DNA from 3 places in the Micromonospora sp. NPDC023888 genome. Region 3 is predicted to be linked to each of the others. Evidence: riboswitches for the same ligand, from Rfam matches in the RefSeq annotation. Region 3 holds a riboswitch; each other region holds the start of a gene.
The links. Region 3 has a riboswitch for S-adenosylmethionine ahead of thrC (threonine synthase). Riboswitches for the same ligand answer to the same signal wherever they lie in the genome.
Positions count from the first base shown of each region.

Region 1 (6,056 bases), on a different contig from region 3:
AGGCGCGACGAAGCCGCCCGCGTACCCGCTCGAAGCGGCTCAAGCGCACCTCCTGGCAGTGAAACCGGCCCGCCCACGACAACAGGTCGGACAGCATACGTCCGTTCCCGACACCGTAGGGCAGTTCCGCCACACAATGCCCAGACCACCACCGGCGTAACCACAAGCGGACCCGCCGTCGGCCACACGGTAGCGTCTGCGGCGTGACCGCCGACAATGATCTGGACGCCGGCCTGCCGATCCGCCTGCTGCACGACCGCGTACTCGTGCGGATGGAGGGCGGCGAGGGCGAGCGTCGCTCCACCGCCGGCATCGTCATCCCGGCGACCGCCCAGGTCGGCAAGCGCCTCGCCTGGGCCACCGCGGTCGGGGTGGGGCCGAACGTGCGCGCCATCGTCTCCGGCGACCGGGTGCTCTTCGACCCGGACGACCGCTCCGAGGTCGAGCTGCACGGCCGCGGGTACGTGCTGCTGCGCGAACGCGACGTGCACGCGGTGGCCGCCGAGCGGATCGAGAACGACCCCACCGGCCTCTACCTCTGACCTACCCCCCGGCCACCGGGCCGCGCCGCGCATCGTTTGCCGGGCCGCACGACGGGAAGCCATCCGGCGACCGTGGCCCTGGGGAGGGACGATGCCAGTATTCGTGAAGAAGCTGTTGACCTGGGGCAGTGTCGCGTTCCTGATCTACTTCATGGCCTTCCGGCCGGACGGTGCCGCACAGATCTTCAAGGCCATCGGGGCTGCGCTGATGGCGATGTTCCAGGGCTTCGGTGACTTTCTCACCTCGCTGATGACCTGACGCCGCCGGCCGGCGCCCGCCGTCAGGGGTGACCCGGCGGCCACGGCGCCGTCGAGCGCAGGCCGGGCCAGCCGGGCGGGGCATAGCCCACCGGAGGCGGTGGCGCCGGGGCCAGCACCACCGGGATCGGCACCACCGGCTCGTCCGGCGCGTCCACCGGACGCTGCGTACCGTCCGGGAAGCGCAGGTGGTAGCGGCTGCCGTCCCAGACCCCCGTCGGGGCCTGCGGGTCCCGGCCGACGAAGAACGACCGGTACGCGCCGATCGCGTCGAGCAACTCCCGCTCCTCCCGCGCGGTCCGTTCCTGGTCGGCGGGCTTGCGATCCAGGCCGCGCAGCGAGCCGTCGCGCAGCAGGGCCAATCGGGTGGCGGCGGACTGGTACCCGCGCATCGCCCGCACCCCGGCGTCGCCGGCCACCCGCCGCGCCCAACTGCGGGCCGCGTGCCGCCGGCCCAGACTGCTCAGCGCGGCCACCTCGGGCGGGCTCAGCCAGCCGGCGCGTACGTAGTCCGGCAGGGTCCGCTCGGTGAGCCGCCCCTCCCAGGCGCGCAGCCACACCGCGAAACCCACAGTGCCGAAGAAGACCGGCACCATCAGGCCCAGGAAGCCGTACAGCATGATCAACGGCTCGCCGGTGGCCTGGGTCAGCGTGGGCAGCAGGTTCCACGTGCCGTGCAACATCATCGCCAGCAGCAGGCCGGCGACCGGGGCGAGCACCCGGACCCGCCGGTCGGCCGTCCGCGCCGCGATGCCCAGCCCCACACCGGTCATCGAGGTGAAGAGCGGATGGGCGAACCCGAACAGCAGGATCCGCAGGATGAAGATCGCGATGACCTGGTTGATGCCGGTCACCGGGCCGTACCGGTCGGCTCCGGACGCGAAGCCCACCCCACCCAGGTAGAGGATGTTCTCCACCATGGCGAAACCGACAGCGGACAGGCCGCAGTAGACCAGGCCGTCGGTGATCCCGGACCACTCCCGCCGCCGGAAGACCAGCAGCAGGATCGGGCCCAGCGCCTTGGTCAACTCCTCGATGAACGGCGCCACAAGCACACCGGTGAGCGCGTCGGGCAGCCCCCAGTCGGCGAACCGGTTGGCGGCGAAGTCGTTGACCGTGAGCGAGGCGGCGGTGGAGACGAACGCGCCCCAGGCGAAGCAGAAGATCAGATACTTCAACGGCTCCGGTTCGTACCGGTCCAGCCAGAGGAAGCAGGCGACAAGCACCGGCACCGGCAGGATGGCGGCGGCCACCCCGATCAGCAGGGCCTGCACGCCGAGCGACCGGCCGAGCGTGAAGACCATGAACACCGCGCAGGCGGCGATGAGCACCACCACCCCGGCCAACGCCAGGAAACGCCGCCGGCCCGGCCGGCGCAGCGGCATCCGGGGCGCCTGGCCGACGGACGGGGCCGCGGGCGCGGGCGACGACGGCAGGGGCGTACCGGGCGGGGTGTCGGCCATGCGGTCAGCGTAGCCATCCTCCGCCGGCTGGTCCGGTCGCCTCGGTTGCCGCTATGCTGCCGACAGGTCACGAGTGCCAGCGTTCAGCCCCGGCTTGCTGGCCGGCAACCCTCGTCGAGTTCGCGGTGGGGTGCCCCGGGTGATGACCGGGCCCAGCCCGATCGGTGTGCTGGGCAAGCGCGGACCCCGTCCCGATGCCGCACCCGGGGTCCCTGACCCCGGAGGTTCCGGCATGTCCGTCACCCTCGTTCCCTCGCTGCCCGCCCTGCCCGCCGTCGCGCCCGCGTCGTCGGCGCCGCTCGACGTCCTCGGCGTGCCGGGTGAGATCAACCTGGACTACGCGGCGAGCGCACCGTGCGCGCGGGCCGCCGCCGACGCGGTGGCTGAGCTGCTGCCCTGGTACGCCAGCGTGCATCGTGGCGCGGGCGCGCTGTCGCGGCGCTGCACCCTCGCCTACGAGCAGGCCCGGCAGACGGTAGGTGACTTCTTCGGCGTCCGCGCCGACGATCACGTGATCTTCACCCGCAACACCACCGACGCGCTCAACCTGCTGGCGCGGTCGCTGCCGGCCGGCACCACAGTGGTCACCTTCGCGGGCGAGCACCACGCCAACCTGCTGCCCTGGCCGCGCGGTTCGGTGCGGCTGCCGGTGCCCGCCGATCCCGCCGGGGCGGTACGCGACCTTGCCGCCGCCCTCACCGAGCTGCGCCGGGGCAACAGCCCGGCGCTGCCGGTGCTGGTCGCGGTTACCGGTGCGAGCAACGTGACAGGTGAGCGGTGGCCGGTCGCCGAGCTGGCCCGGGTGGCGCACCGGCACGGTGCCCGGATCGTGCTCGATGCCGCGCAGCTAGCCCCGCACGCCCCGGTCGACCTCCTCGCGCTCGACGTCGACTACCTGGCCGTGTCCGGCCACAAGCTGTACGCGCCGTTCGGTGCGGGCGTGCTGATCGGCCGGGCGGACTGGCTGGACGCCGCCCCGCCGTACCTGGCGGGTGGCGGCGCCACCAGCCACGTCGGCCCGGCCACCCACGACGTGACCTGGGCAACCGGTCCGGCCCGGCATGAGGGTGGCACCCCGAACCTGCTCGGCGCGGTCGCGCTGGCGGCCGTGTGCGCGGCGCTCGGCGCGGCGGACCGGGTCGCGCTCGCCGCCCGCGAGCAGGCGCTGCTGGCGCGTCTGCGGGCCGGCATCGAGGCGCTGCCGCACGTGGTGGAGCTGCGCACCTTCGGCCCGGACGCGCCCCGGGTCGGCATCGTCTCGTTCGTGGTCGCCGGCTGGGACTCCGCCGACGTGGCCGCGCGGCTGTCCACCGCGCACCGGATCGGCGTACGCGACGGGTTGTTCTGTGCCCACCCGCTGGCCCGGCGGCTGCTCGCCGAGGCGGCGGGACGGACCGGCCGACGGGACCTGCCGCCCACGGCGTTGCGCGCCAGCATCGGCCTGGGCAGCACCGTCGACCAGGTGGACCAACTGCTCACGGCGCTCGCCGAGCTGGGCTGAGGCGGCTGCGGTCAGCCGACGGGCGGGGCGGTCGGTGGTTTCGGCGCCCCGCCCGGCTCAGCCGGCTCACCCATCGGCCGCTCCTGCTCCCCGAAGGCGGTGCGGATCCACCGGTTCGCCTCCTCCTGCTCGATCCCGGAGGCCACCAGCAGGTCGCTGGCGGTGGTCCGGATCTGGGCGACGACCACGCTGCCGGAGAAGCCGACGCCGGCGCCGTACGCCCGCCCGGCCTCGCTGACCGCGCGCAGTGACCGCTCCCGGGCCTTCTCCGGTTCCTCGCCGGCGGCGAACTCGTGTTTGAGCAGCCGGACCGACTCGGCGAGGTGGCCGATCGCGTCCGGCATCGGGTCCGGCACCGGCTCCTCGTCCTCGATCAACGTGACGGACCGGCGGATCAGCGTGCCGGTGTTGCGCATCGCCCGGTCGATCGGGTCGGCCGCCTCCGCGTAGTGGATCAACTCGCTGCGGCGGTGCCAGCGGGCCGGGGAGAGGGTGGCGGTCTCCTTCGCCCCCTCGATCGCCTCGGACAACGTGTTCAGTTCATCCTTGTTGTTGCGCAGCCGATCCAGGGCCCGCTGGACACTGGCGCGGTCCCGGCTGCGCAACCCGTCCGCGGTGACGTCGAGCTGGGCGGCGAGCAGGTCGAGCGCCGGCCGGGCGGCCCGGTTGATCACCCGGAGCGGGTTCAGCGGCAGCAGCAGGGCGGTCACCAGGAGCGCGACGCCACCACCGAGAAAGGCGTCCACGAAGCGCGGGATCTCCAGATTCTGGGTGGACGGGCTCAGCGTCACGATCAGCACCGCCGTGGCCGCCGCCTGGATGACGATGGCGACGCTCGCCCCGGCGAAGATCGTGAACAGGATCGCGACGGTGACCACCAGGCCGAGCTGCCAGGCCCCGGTGCCGAGCAGGTAGATCAGGAAGTCGCCGATGGCGACACCGATCCCCACCCCGACGATCAGCTCCACGGTGCGGCGGAACCGCTGGCCGACCGACGCGGCCAGGGTGCCGACCGCGGAGATCGGCGCGAAGACCGGTTGCGGGTTGCCGAGCACCTTGTGCGAGATGAGGTACGCCAGCCCGGCGGCCAGCCCCGCCTGCAGGGCCAGTCCGCCGGCCATCCGCACCCGGTGCAGCCGGTCGTGCAGGGTGGCCCGGCCACGATGCCGCAGTTGCTCGGTGGCCTCGGCGATGCGCGCCCCGTCGACGTCCACCAACCCGTCACGCAACGGGGCGCGTCGCACCATCGGAGGTCTCTTGTCCCGGGCCACCGCCATGGGCGCGACTACCCCGGACAGGCCGGCTGAATCCTTCGGCGTCGCGCGCCGTGGCCGGATGCGGCAGACTCGGCCGGTGGTCGATCTGCTGGAGCGGTGGCGGGCGGCAGCCCGGGGTGCTGGTGTGAAGCCGGGCGCGGGGTGGACCCGGGCCGGGGAGCGGCTGCTCGACCGGTGGCGGGAGCCGCACCGGCACTACCACACGGTGGCCCACCTGACGGCGGTGCTCGACGTGGTGGACGAGCACGCCGAGCTGGCCGACCGGGCCGACCTCGTCCGGCTGGCGGCCTGGTGGCACGACGCGGTCTACGACCCGCGGGCCACGGGTGCCGCCAACGAAGAGGACAGCGCCGCGCTGGCCGAGAGCGTGCTCACCGGGCTCGGGGTGCCGGTGCCCACGGCGGCCGAGGTACGCCGGCTGGTGCTGCTGACCGCCGGGCACGTGGTGGGTCCGGACGACCGGGACGGCGCCCTGCTCTGCGACGCGGACCTCGCCGTGCTGGCCACGCCCCCGGCCGACTACGACAGGTACGCGACGGCGATCCGACGGGAGTACGCGCACGTGCCGGAGCCGGCCTTCCGGGCTGGGCGGGCGGCGGTGCTGGACGGTCTGCTGGCGCTGCCCGCGCTGTTCCGGCTGCCGCCGCTGGCGGCCCGCTGGGAGGAGCCCGCCCGGGGCAACGTGCGCCGCGAACTGGCCACGCTCACCGCTGCGGTGCCGCCGTCGGGCGCGGGCTGACCAGGTGCTTCGGGCGGCGCAGGTCGGCGGCGCGGAGCAACCGGACCAGCTCCCGGCTCGGCACCACCTGGGCGCCGAGCCACACCGCCGCCGCGAACCGGTCGGCGGGGATGTCGTAGTGGTCGCGGTCGAAGCCGCGCCGGGGCGCGCCGAGTGCCTCGGCGAAGGCGTGCAGCTCGGCGTACGAGACGTCGCTGATCAGGTGTGACCAGAGCCGACCGCGCCACGGCCAGGCCGGCCGGTCCAGGTAGAGCATGACGTCCAAGCTATCCCGCG
Region 1 is NZ_JBEZZW010000011.1:183,302-189,357, forward strand. Features, by position in the region: gene AB0F61_RS13145 (AI-2E family transporter) at 1-97, opposite strand, end outside; gene AB0F61_RS13150 (co-chaperone GroES) at 204-542, shown strand; gene AB0F61_RS13155 (hypothetical protein) at 634-801, shown strand; gene AB0F61_RS13160 (PrsW family intramembrane metalloprotease) at 824-2,263, opposite strand; SAM riboswitch class IV at 2,329-2,449, shown strand; gene AB0F61_RS13165 (aminotransferase class V-fold PLP-dependent enzyme) at 2,496-3,764, shown strand; gene AB0F61_RS13170 (FUSC family protein) at 3,776-5,011, opposite strand; gene AB0F61_RS13175 (metal-dependent phosphohydrolase) at 5,118-5,780, shown strand; gene AB0F61_RS13180 (DUF4031 domain-containing protein) at 5,746-6,036, opposite strand.
Region 1: linked by a shared signal. The riboswitch ahead of AB0F61_RS13165 (aminotransferase class V-fold PLP-dependent enzyme) and the one ahead of thrC (threonine synthase) in region 3 are both predicted to bind S-adenosylmethionine.

Region 2 (6,056 bases), on a different contig from region 3:
GCCGGTTTCCGCCGGAACCAGCCGGCGCGTGCGGTCAGATGGAACCACCGGCGCGTCCGCCGTCGGCCATGGTCCGAGGGGGTACGCGTGGAGGTGCTCGTCCTGATCGTGGTGCTGGGCGCCACCGTCCTGATCGGCACCACCCTCGGCGGCCGGTACCGGGTCGCCCCGCCGGTCCTGCTCATCGCGTTCGGGGTGCTGCTCGGGCTCACGCCGCCGCTGTCCGAGGTGACCCTGGAACCGGACCTGGTGCTGCTGATCTTCCTGCCGGCGATCCTGTACCGGGAGAGCCTCACCATCAGCCTGCGCGAGATCCGGGCCAACCTGCCGGTGATCGGGCTGCTCGCCGTGGTGCTCGTGGTGCTCACCATGGTGACGGTGTCGTTCACCGCGCAGGCGTTCGGCGTGAATTCCGCCGCCGCCTGGGTGCTCGGCGCGGTCCTCGCGCCAACCGACGCCGCAGCGGTCACCGGCCTGGCCAAACGGCTGCCCCGGAAGCTCCTCACCACCCTGCACGCGGAGAGCCTGATCAACGACGGCACCGCGCTCGTGGTCTTCGCAGTGGCCGTGGGCCTGCTCACCGGAGGTGCGAAGCCGGGCGTGCTGGGCGTCAGCGAGGAGTTCGTCGGCGCCAGCGTCGGCGGCGTACTCGCCGGTCTGCTGGTGGGTGCCGCCGTGGTGCTGATCCGCAAGCGGCTCGACGATCCGCTGCGCGAGGGCGCGCTGAGTGTGCTGACACCGTTCGGGGCCTTCCTGCTCGCCGACACCGTGCACGCCAGCGGGGTGCTGGCGGTGGTGGTCGCCGGGCTGGTGCTGGCCTACGCCGGCCCGCGGGTGATCCGCGCCCGGTCCCGGGTGCTGGCGTACGCGTTCTGGGACCTGACCACGTTCCTGATCAACGGCGGGCTGTTCGTCCTGCTCGGCACGCAGATCCCCCGGGCGGTGCGGGGCATCACCAGCACCTCGCCGCAACGGGCGCTGGTGATCGTCGTGGTGGTCACCCTGGTCGTCGTCTCCACCCGGCTGCTCTTCATCTACCTCACCTCCCAGTCGGCGCGGCTGCGGCGTCGCCGGATGGTGGACGACGGCGGGGGTCCGTCCGGCTGGCGGGTGGGGACCGTGGGCGGCTGGTCCGGTTTCCGGGGCGCGGTGTCGCTCGCCGCCGCACTGGCCGTCCCGACGATGACGGTCGCCGGTCAACCGGTGGTCGAACGTGACCTGATCATCTTCGTCACCGCGCTGGTGATCGTGCTGATCATGCTCCTCCAGGGCACCACCCTGCCGCTGGTGGTGCGCTGGGCGGGGCTGACCGGTGACCCGGAACGCGTGGACGAGACCAGGCATGCCCGGCGGCGGGCCACCGAGGCGGGGCTGGCCGCCCTGCCGCAGGTCGCCGCCGAGGTCGGTGCCCGCGAGGAGGCGGTGCGCCGGTTGCAGGCCGAGTACCAACGGCACCTGGCGGACGTCAACGAGACCGGGGGGAACACCGCCGAGGAACGTCGCCTGGAACATCGGCTGCGCCTCGGCGTCCTCGCCCACAAGCGACGGGAGATCACCCGACTGCGGGACAACCGGGAGATCGACGACCTCGTGCTTCAGGAGCTCCAGGCCGCGCTGGACAACGAGGAGATTCGGCTGCTGGGGCGCGGGCCCAACGAATAGGCGGCGGCGCTGGGTCAGAGCACCTGTGCGAGGAACCGGCGCAGCCGAGGATGCTCGGCCCGCTCGAAGATCGCCTCGGGTGGGCCGGACTCCAACACCACGCCCCGGTCCATGAAGGCGACGGTGTCGGCGACCTGCCGGGCGAAGCCCATCTCGTGGGTCACTACCACCATGGTCATGCCGGCGGCGGACAGGTCGGCCATCACCCCGAGGACGCCCTTGACCAACTCCGGGTCGAGCGCCGAGGTGGCCTCATCGAAGAGCATCACCTCGGGGCGCAGCGCCAACGCCCGGGCGATCGCCACCCGCTGCTGCTGACCACCGGAGAGCTGCGCCGGCCGCGCGTCGGCCTTGCCGGCCAACCCCACCAGCTCCAGGTGGTCCCGCGCGACGGTCTCCGCTTCGTCCGCGCCGAGCTTGCGGAGCCGACGCAGCGCGAGGGTGACGTTGCGCAGCACGCTCAGGTGCGGAAAGAGGTTGAAGTGCTGGAAGACCATGCCCACCCGCTGTCGCAGCGCGTCCGGGTCGTCGGACAGCACGCTGCGCCCGTCGAGCAGCACGTCGCCACGGTCCGGCTCGATCAGCCGGTTGATGGTGCGCAGCAGGGTGGACTTGCCCGACCCGGACGGGCCGATCACACAGGCCGTCGCACCGCGCGGCACCGTGAGGTCGACGCCGCGCAGCACCCGGTTCGGTCCGAAGGCGAGGTGCACATCGCGGACGTCGAGGCTGACCGAGGTGGTCGTCACTGTGGTCATCGCCGGTGTCCTTCCGTCGCGGCGTACGCCGATGTGGTGTCGTCGTCCTCGTCCTCGTCGGACGGTGTGGTTGCCGCCCGGCCGTTGCGCAGCCGCCGGTCGATCCAGTTGACGACGTGCGTCAGGGGGACGGTGAGGGCCAGGTAGCAGAGCCCAGCCAGCAGCAGCGCCGACTCGTTGCCGGTGGTGGCTGCGTAGTCCTGCCCGATCCGGAACAGCTCCCGCTGACTTGCCACCAGGCCGAGGAAGTAGACCAGGCTGGAGTCCTTGATCAGGGCGATGAGCTGGTTCACCCAGGCCGGCAGCACCCGCCGGATGCCCTGCGGGATGATCACCAGCCGCATCGCGTCGGCCCAGGAGAAGCCGAGAGCACGGGCACCCTCCAGTTGGGCGGCCTCCACCGACTGGATGCCAGAGCGGAAGATCTCCCCGATGTACGCGGCCGCGATGAGCGACAGCGCCAGGATTCCCAACGGGTAGGGGTCCGGCCCCCAGACCTCCATGCCCAGCGGGGCCAGCCCGACGCCGATCAGCAGGATCGTCGCGGCCGCCGGCAGCCCTCGGAACACGTCGGTGTAGACCCGCGCCGGCCAGCGCAGCCACCGACTGCGGGAGATGCCGGCGACGGCCAACAGCAGGCCCAGCACCGAGCCGAGCAGGGCGGCGGAGACCGCCAGGATCAGCGTGTTGGGCAGCCCGACGGTCAGCATCTCGGGCAGCGCCTCGCGCATCGCGTCGGCGTCGAAGAAGGTCTCCCAGAGGGTGCTCAACGGATCCATCGGTCGCCTCTCCTACCGCCCCGCTCGCTCGTCACCGGTTCAGGACGCGGCCGACGCCGACGCGGTCGGTGCCGGCACCGTGCCGCTGCCCGGCCTGAAGTCCGCCGGGATCGGCCGGCCCGGGTAGTACTGCGTCTGCAACCGGCTCCACGTGCCGTCCGCGATGACCTCGTCGAGGCCCCTGTTCAGCGCCTCGCGCAGCTTGTCGCTGCCCTTGGCCACGGCGTACGCGGTCGGAGCCGGGCTGAGCTGCTTGGCCGCCACGGTGATCTTGCCGTTGCTGTCGGCGGCCGACTTCTCGCCGATCTCGGCCGGGGCGATCCACGCGTCGGCGGTGCCGGCCTTGAGCTGGTTGATCGCGCCGTTGTAGTCCGGGACCCGCACCGGGTCGAGCTGCTTGCCGGTGGCGTAGTCGTCCTGCACGGTGCCCTGCACCACCACGACCCGCTTGCCGGTGAGCTGGTCGAAGCCGGTGATCGGTGAACCGGCCGGAACGTCCAGGCCGAAGTAGCCGAAGTCGTAGCCGTTGCCGAAGTCGACTGTCTTCTTGCGCGCCTCGGTGATGGTGATCGAGGAGCTGCCGACGTCGAACTTGTGGTTGTTGACCTGGGAGAGCAGCGCGGAGAAGTCGGTGCCGACGAACTCCACAGTGAGGCCGAGCTTGCCGGCCACGGCGGTCAGCAGGTCGTTGTCGAAGCCGGTGAACCTGCCGTCCTTGAGGAAGACGTTCGGCGGGGCGTCGGTCAGGGTGCCAGCCCGCAGCACGCCCGGCTGGGCCAGACCGTACGGGTTGGCGGTGGCATCGGACGAGCTGTCGTCGCCGCAGGCGGTGAGCGCGGTGGCGGCCAGGATGGTTGCCGCGCCCAGGGCGGCGGCTCGGGTCAGGGCGGGAAGAAATCGCACGGGTGTCTCCGAAGGCTGGTGTCTCGGCGCGCACAGGCGTGCGCCACCGACGGCACGCCCGATGGGCGTACCGGTGGGAAGAAGTGCGGGAAGGGGTGCGCTAGTGCGTGGTGCCGCGACAGGCGGCGCTGCACATTCGCATCATGTCCACGTGCCGTCGCCGGGTCAGTGCCGGCGCGGGCCAACCGCCGCGGAGTTCCGCGACGTCGGTCGGTGGGGCGGTGCCGAGGATGTGCATGGTTCTCCCGGGTCTGTGCTGACCTGGGTGCCAGGCCACGCTTGCACCGACGTCGTGCCGGTGCCTGGTCTTCACCCGGGGCACCCCACCGCGGAGGAGGGTTGCCGGCCAGCGAGCCGGGGCTTCGCGCTGGCACTCATGACCTGCGGCGAGGTTAGCAGTACGCCCGGGCGGAACGTCCAGTCGTTATGACCACGCTCACCGTGCCCAACGGGTGCCCGGCCGCAGGTCAGCCAGCGTGCACGTGCGGCCGGCGACACGGGTCGGGTTCCTGGCGGCGCAGGATCTCCCGGGTGACCGAGGCGATCGCGCCCTGCCCGAACGCCAGGTAGCGCAGGAAGTTGCGGGTCGGGCCGCCCTCGCTCCACTCGAAGTAGATGTGCGGTCGCCGCCCCGTCCGGTCGCGGATCTCCAGCAGCAGCACGGCCAGCGCGTTGGGCACCGAGGAACTGGTCAGGCTGAGCACCGCGAAGCGGTCGTCGGCCAGGCCGCCGCGTACCAGCAGTTCGGTCTCGAAGTCCGACGGGTCGGTGACGTGCACCTCGACGAAGATCACGTCGCTGTCGTCGGGGAAGTCGTTGTCCGCCATCGTCTGTTTCAACTTGGCGCGGTATTCGGCCTCGTCGTGCCGGTCGGGCTCGTGGGCGACGAGCCGGATGCGCCGTCCGGCACGCTCGTCGATCATCCGGGTGGCGACCGGATCCAACTCGACCCGGTCCACCCGCAGCTCGTAGGCCCGGGAGACCCGGGACAGCAGCGAGACCACGATGATCCCGCCGATGAAACAGGCCGCGATCTTGACGCCGTCGGGGCGTTCCACCACGTTCGCCAGTGTGGTGTAGACGAAGACCACGGCGATGACGCCGAACGCGATGGTGCGACCGCGCTGACGCCGCCGGGCCGCCGCGAGCGTCACCGCCGTCGCCGCCGAGGTGATCAACACCAGCACACCCGTGGCGTACGCGCCACCCTGCGCGTCCACGCTGGCCTCGAAGACGACAGTGATCAGGAAGGCCACCGTGGTGAAGACCAGCACCAGCGGCCGGACGGCCCGCGCCCAGGCCGGTGCCATGCCGTAGCGGGGCAGGTAGCGGGGGACGAGGTTGAGCAGACCGGCCATCGCCGACGCTCCCGCGAACCAGAGGATCCCGATTGTGGACAGGTCGTAGACGGTGCCGAACACCTCCCCGAGGTGCTGGTGCGCCAGGTAGGCAAGCGCCCGGCCGTTCGCCGGCCCACCCGGGCGGAAGTCCTCCGCCGGGATCAGGATGGTGGTCGTCACGCTGCTGGTGATCAGGAAGACGCTCATGATCACCGCGGCGGTGGTGAGCAGTCGGCGCGCGCCGCGGATCCGGCCCAGCGGTCGAGCCTCCGAGTCCTGCGGGTCGCCCCGCACGCTCGGCATCACCGCCACCCCGGTCTCGAAGCCGGACAGGCCCAACGCCAGTTTCGGGAAGACCAGCAGCGACAGCCCGACCACCAGCCAGGGATCGCCGTGCCCGGTGGTGAGCGTGGTGGTCCAGTCCTCGACCGCGCTGGGATGCGTCACCACCCGCCACAGCGCGTCGGCCACCACCACCGCGTTCAGCGTCAGGTAGACCGCGACCAGGACGACGGCGATCCCGATGGCCTCGGTGAAACCCTTGAGGAACACCGCCCCCAGCAGCGACACGAGCAACAGGGTGACCAGCACCTCGTGCCCCTTGAGCCCACTCG
Region 2 is NZ_JBEZZW010000003.1:229,670-235,725, reverse strand. Features, by position in the region: gene AB0F61_RS04115 (Na+/H+ antiporter) at 88-1,662, shown strand; gene AB0F61_RS04110 (amino acid ABC transporter ATP-binding protein) at 1,677-2,420, opposite strand; gene AB0F61_RS04105 (amino acid ABC transporter permease) at 2,417-3,199, opposite strand; gene AB0F61_RS04100 (ABC transporter substrate-binding protein) at 3,239-4,102, opposite strand; SAM riboswitch class IV at 4,373-4,484, opposite strand; gene AB0F61_RS04095 (amino acid transporter) at 4,570-6,056, opposite strand, start outside.
Region 2: linked by a shared signal. The riboswitch ahead of AB0F61_RS04100 (ABC transporter substrate-binding protein) and the one ahead of thrC (threonine synthase) in region 3 are both predicted to bind S-adenosylmethionine.

Region 3 (6,056 bases):
ACTCACAGCGAAACCCCAGTTACACGTTTGATCCACTCGGGTTTCCTGAGAACGGGGTGTCCGGGCCGGGCGATTACCGCGGCTTCCAGGAACCCGAGTGGATCAACGGGCCGACCCGGCGGGCCGGGTCAGCCGAGGAGGCCGGCGTCGCGGGCGGCGCGCAGCGAGGGCTTGATGTGGTGGGTCGGTCCGACCTGGCCGGCCACCGCGTCGACGGTCTTCAGACCCTCGCCGGTGTTGAACACGACGGTCTCCGCCGTCGGGTCGAGCCGACCGGATTCGACAAGCTTGCGGAGCACCGCCACGGTCACCCCGCCTGCGGTTTCGGCGAAGACACCTGTGGTGCGGGCCAGATCGCGGATGCCGGCGCGGATCTCGTCGTCGTCGGCGTACTCCATCCAGCCGCCGGTGCGGCGGACCGCCTCCAGGGCGTAGACGCCGGCGGCCGGGTCGCCGATGTTCAGCGACTTGGCGATGCCGGTGGGCTTGACCGGGATGATCGTGTCGCTGTCGTCGTGCAGCGCGACGGCGATCGGGTTGCAGCCGGCGGACTGCGCTCCGAAGACCTTCCAGCCGCCGGCCGGCGCCTCGACCAGGCCGATCTCCACCAGCTCGGAGAACGCCTTGTCGATCTTGGTGAGCAGTTCGCCGCTGGCCATCGGGATGACCACCTGCGCCGGGATGCGCCAGCCGAGCTGCTCGGCCACCTCGTAGCCGAGGGTCTTGGACCCCTCCGCGTAGTACGGCCGGACGTTCACGTTGACGAACGCGGTGTCCTCGAATTCGTCGGTCTCCACCAGCTCGCCGCAGAGCCGGTTGACGTCGTCGTAGGAGCCGTCGATGGCGACCAGCTCGCCGCCGTAGACGGCGGTGGTGATGACCTTGCCCTGCTCCAGGTCGCTGGGGATGAAGACCACCGACGGCACCCCCGCACGGGCGGCGTGCGCGGCCACCGAGTTGGCCAGGTTGCCCGTCGACGCGCAGGCGAACCGGGTGAAACCGAGCGCCTTCGCGGCGGTGAGCGCCACCGAGACGACCCGGTCCTTGAACGAGTGGGTCGGGTTGCCGCTGTCGTCCTTGACCCACAGCGGTGCGGTGATGCCCAGCTCGGCGGCGAGGCGCGGGGCCGCCACCAGCGGGGTCAGCCCCGGGTCGAGGGTGACCCGGGTGGCCGGGTCCTGACCGGCGGGGAGCAGTGCGGCGTAGCGCCAGATGTTCTCCGGGCCGGCCTCGATCTGCTCGCGGGTGACGGTGGCCAGTGCGGCGGTGTCGTAGTCGACCTCAAGCGGGCCGAAACACTCGTAGCAGGCGTGCTGGGCGACGAGCGGGTAACGGGCCGAGCAGGCACGACAGACCAGTGCGCGGGCGGGGCTGGCGGAGGTGTCGATGCCGGAGGCGGCGAGCGTCGACGTCATGTCGAGAGTCCTCTCATCTTTCCCCACATCGCACCGTGCGGCGGGGACGGAATTGGCACCTGCCCCGCGGGTCGCTCAGCGATGAGCGCGCGGGGTGGTTGCCGGGGCGTCGTCGGGCCGTATCCCTCAGCCCCTCTGGATGAGGTATGCAGTTGTGCAGTCGAGTCTAGGCAACTATGTCCGCCGCCTCTACCGCGGATCCCACGCTGTGAGCCGAGCAACTCAGCCAGTTACCGGCGGCGGCGCTTCCCGAGATAGATCGTCACGGCACCGAAGGCGACAAGCACCGCCACCAGAATCCAGCCGGCGACCGCGATGGCGCCACCGGTGGGCCGCCCGTCCCCGGCGACCAGCCATATCGCACCCCACACGAGGACGAGCCCGGTCATGACGGACACCAGGACGACCACGGCGCGCTGCACGGGGCTCATCGGCTGCTCTCGATCGACGTCACGACGATGCCCCTCGCTGGATGGCCGACCGCACGATCGGTGGCAGGGGCAGGCGGCTCATCGTGCCACGGATGCGCCGCCGCTATCTCCCCCGCCGCTGGGGCGTGGGACGACGGCGGGTGGGGTCAGCGGGCGCTCACCGCGACGGGGTCGACCACCGCGACCTGGTCGGTGATCGCGGTCGACCGCGGCGACGGCGAAGGCCGGGTCCGCGCCCTGGTGGCGAGGTTCGCGGCGACAAGCGCACCGATGGTGATGGCGGCCCCGGCCAGCTCGATCGGCTCCGGGCGGTAGCCGCGGGCGATCTGCACCGCGAAGGTGGTGACCGGGACCAGGTTCATGAACAGCGCGGCGTTGGCGGCACCGAGCCGCTGCACACCGGTGTTCCAGGCCAGGACCGCGACCACCGCGCCGATGACCACGGCGTACGCCAGTTGTGGGGTGACCGCCGCGAGGTCGGCGGCGGCCGGCGCGTGCTGCCAGCCGACGGCGTCCGCGCCGATGCTCGCGGCCAGCATGGCCGCCGTGCCGGCGAGCGCGGTCAGGGTCGTGAAGCGCAGCGGCGACCAGTCGCCGAACCGGCTGGCACCGTGCGTGTAGATGCCCCAGCCGAGCACCGCGCCGATCATCATCAGCCCACCGAGACCGAACTGGCCGAGCCCGGCCAGGCTCCCGCGGGTGATCACCAGGCCGACTCCGAGGAGCGCCACCAGGGAGAGGGCCAGCAGGAGCGGCTTCGGCCGTACGCCGTCACGGGCCCAGCGGACCAACTGGGTGATCAGCGGGGTGGTGGCCACGAAGAGGGCGATCTGCTGCGGGGCGGCGTGTTCGAGCGCGAGGTTGGTGAGCACGTTGAAGCCGGCGAAGCCGACCACGCCGAGCAGCAGGATCTCGCCCGTCCGGCCGCCGTGGCGCAGCGCGCCGGCACCTTCGCGCAGCAGCAGGATGGCGACCAGGACGACGCTGGCGAGCAGGTAGCGGGCGGTGGTCAGGTTGAGTGGGTCGACCCGGGTCAGGGCACTGGCCAGGACCGGGAACATCACGCCCCAGCCGAGCACGGCGAGCAGAGGATAGGCGGCGGCACGGGGTCGCATGGTCAACTCCAATGTTCGAGTATCGTCGAACCAACGACACCGACCATAGGGTGTTGTTCGATAGTTGTCGAACAAGGGTTACACTGGTCACATGGAGCCGCACGAACCCGACCTGACCGACGTACCGGTCACCACAGTGCTTGCCGCACTCGCCGACGACGTGCGGCTACAGATCGTGCGGGCGCTTGTCGAGGGCGGCGAGGCGACCTGCGGCAGCTTCGACTTCGGCGTCTCCAAGGCGACCCGCAGCCACCACCTCAAGGTGCTGCGCGAGGCCGGCCTGACCCGCACCCGGGCCGCCGGCACCAGCCGCCTGGTCCGACTCCGCCGCGACGAGCTGGACAAGCTCTACCCGGGCCTGCTGGACGCGGTCCTCGGCACGCGCACGCCGGCCTGACGCTCCCGCTTCGCCGCCCCCAGCTCTCGCCCTTCGCCCCCCGGCGCTCGCGGGGCGGGTGAGACCTGCCACCCGCGCACGCTATGGAGCTGAATCGTTCACGACATCAGCGCAGAGCCGGGTTCCGCTACACCCCGGGCAGACAGACCACTCCGGGGGCGACCCCCGACCGGACGCGTCGCCGGAGCCACCTCGTCGAGGCCCCGGCGACGCGGTACGGGTGCGGTCAAACGACCATCGAGCCGGGCTCGGCCACCGGCACCGCTGGAACGGACCGAACGTCGCGGCGACGGGCGAGCAGGTTGTCGAGCGCCCAGGAACCCGGGCCGAGGGCCGCGACCAGCAGGAACGACCAGCAGAAGAGCGCCGACAGCTCACCACCGTTGCGCAGGGGCAGCACATGATCCGGTTGGTGCACGACGAAGTAGGCGTACGCCATCGAGCCGGATGCGAGAAGAGCGGCGGGTCGGGTGAAGAGCCCGGCCAGCACCAGGGTGCCGCAGACCAGCTGGATCAGCGCGGCCCACCAGCCCGGCCAGGTGCCGAGCGCTATCGCCTCACCGGTCATCGGGTTGCCGCCGAACAACCCGAAGACCGAGGTGAGGCCGTGCAACGTGAACAGCAGGCCGATCACGATGCGGAACAGGGACAGGGTCGGCCCGCCGAGCCGAGGAACGTTCATCGGTACCTCCATCGAAGGAATCTGATCCCTTCAATGTGAGGCATGAAACCATCGAAGTTTATAAATTCCTTGTCAGTGGGAAAGTCCCCGGTCGGAATGTACCGGCGGCCGCGGCCCCGCGTCGAGCGTTCTCGGCGACGCAAGGCCGCCTCCACGCCTCTGAGCTGCGACTACTCCCAAATTCCGGCAGCTTCGTCCGCCGTGGGCACGCTCCCATACTGTGGGTACCGCAGGTCGAGCCGCCCGGTTCGGGCGGTCAGCTCGGGCTCGGCCAGCTCTCCTGCGCCGACCACGGAGGCGCACTCGCAAGGCCCGACCATCACGGTTGAGACCTGCGCGACCACGCTGGGGCGTTCACGACCGGTGGTGACCGACCGTGGGGACAAGGACTGCCGGTACCGGGTGATGACGCAGACGATTCAGCTCCAAAGGCACCCGAAGAGGTCCTCCCACCGACGTGGCGGCAGAGGGGACCCCGGGCAGGGCCGGGCGACGGTGAGCCGCCCACGTACGCGAGGATCGCCACATGATCTCCCGCAACAGGGCAGCACCACGTCGGGCCAGCAGGGCGTTCGTGGCGCTCGCGTCAGCGCTCACGCTCGGCGCCTGTGTACCGGCCGATCATCGGGGCCAGGGCGGGGACCCTCCGAGCCCGCCGCCGACGCCGCCGAGCCGGTCCACGAGCACCGACCCGCCGGTCGAGTGCCCGGCCTCCGGTGTCCGGATCCGCTCCACCGGCGGGGACGCCGCAATGGGCCTACGCGCCCTCGGCTTGGAGCTGGTCAACTGCGGTGACCGCCCCTACCAGCTCAACGGGTACCCGGTGCTGCACGTGTTCGACGAGCAGCACGAGCCGATCATGCTGCGCGTGGTCAACGGCGGCAAGGAGATCACTTCGGGCTTCGACCAACCGCCCCGGAAGCTCACCCTCGCCCCGAACGAACGGGCCACTGCCGTGGTGCTCTGGCGCAACCTGGTCACCGATTCGACAGTGGTGGCCACCAACGGCGAGTACCTGACGGTGGCACCCGCCGCCGGGCAGCCGGGCGAAGAGGTGGACCCGGACGGCCCGATCGACCTGGGCAACACCGGTCGGATCGGCGTCAGCGCCTGGAAGAAGGCCGACTCGCCGGCGCCGGCACCGACCCGGCCGGCCCCGCCGCCGACGCCCAGCGCGGTGCCGTCGTCGGTGAGCCCACCCGACAGCCGGCTGTGAGCCCCGCCGCTACGACGTGATGTCCTTGCGGGTGAAGCGCCAGAACGCCAGCCCCCAGAACAACGTCGCGTAACCGATCGCGGAGACGCAGCCGCGTACCACGTCGTCGGTCTGCACCGGGGTCGAGAGCAGCCCCAGCCAGGCGGTGCTGAAATGGGTGGGCAGGAAGTCCCGCAGCGCGCCCAGGGCGGTGATCTGGTCCAGGATGCTGGACAGGATCCAGAGCAGCACCGCACCGCCGACCGCGCCGAGCGCGGCGTCCGTGGTCACCGACAGCAGGAACGCCAGCCCGGCCACCACCAGCAGTACGACCGCCAGGTAGCCGAGCACGGCCAGCAACCGGAGCAGCCCCTCGGTGGGTTCCAGCTCGGCGGCGACGGTGCTGCGCAGCGGCGACCAGCCGTAGCGCAGAGTGCCGGCCAGCAGCGCGGTGCCAGCCAACAGGACCAGAGCCAGTCCCGAGTACGCGAGTGCGACCACCAGCTTCACCGCCAACAACCTGGCCCGGGGCACCGGGATCGCCAGCAGGTAACGCAAACTGCCCCAGCTCGCCTCGCTTGCCACCGTGTCGCCGCAGAACAGCGCGACGACCACCACGAGCAGGAACGACGCCGACACGAAGATCGAGAAGAGGGTGAAGTTGAGCCCGCCGGAGGTGGCCAGGTCGACCAGACTGGCGAACTCGTTGTTGCCGTTGTCGTCGTCGCCACCGGAGTTGAACTGGAACGCGATCAGGATGATCAGCGGCAGCAGCACCATGAACCCGAGCGCCAACTGGGTCCGCCGCCGGGACGCCTGCC
Region 3 is NZ_JBEZZW010000004.1:264,715-270,770, reverse strand. Features, by position in the region: gene thrC (threonine synthase) at 129-1,415, opposite strand; SAM riboswitch class I at 1,426-1,561, opposite strand; gene AB0F61_RS05830 (hypothetical protein) at 1,646-1,846, opposite strand; gene AB0F61_RS05825 (DMT family transporter) at 1,993-2,961, opposite strand; gene AB0F61_RS05820 (metalloregulator ArsR/SmtB family transcription factor) at 3,053-3,358, shown strand; gene AB0F61_RS05815 (DoxX family protein) at 3,585-4,040, opposite strand; gene AB0F61_RS05810 (DUF4232 domain-containing protein) at 4,567-5,256, shown strand; gene AB0F61_RS05805 (ABC transporter permease subunit) at 5,266-6,056, opposite strand, start outside.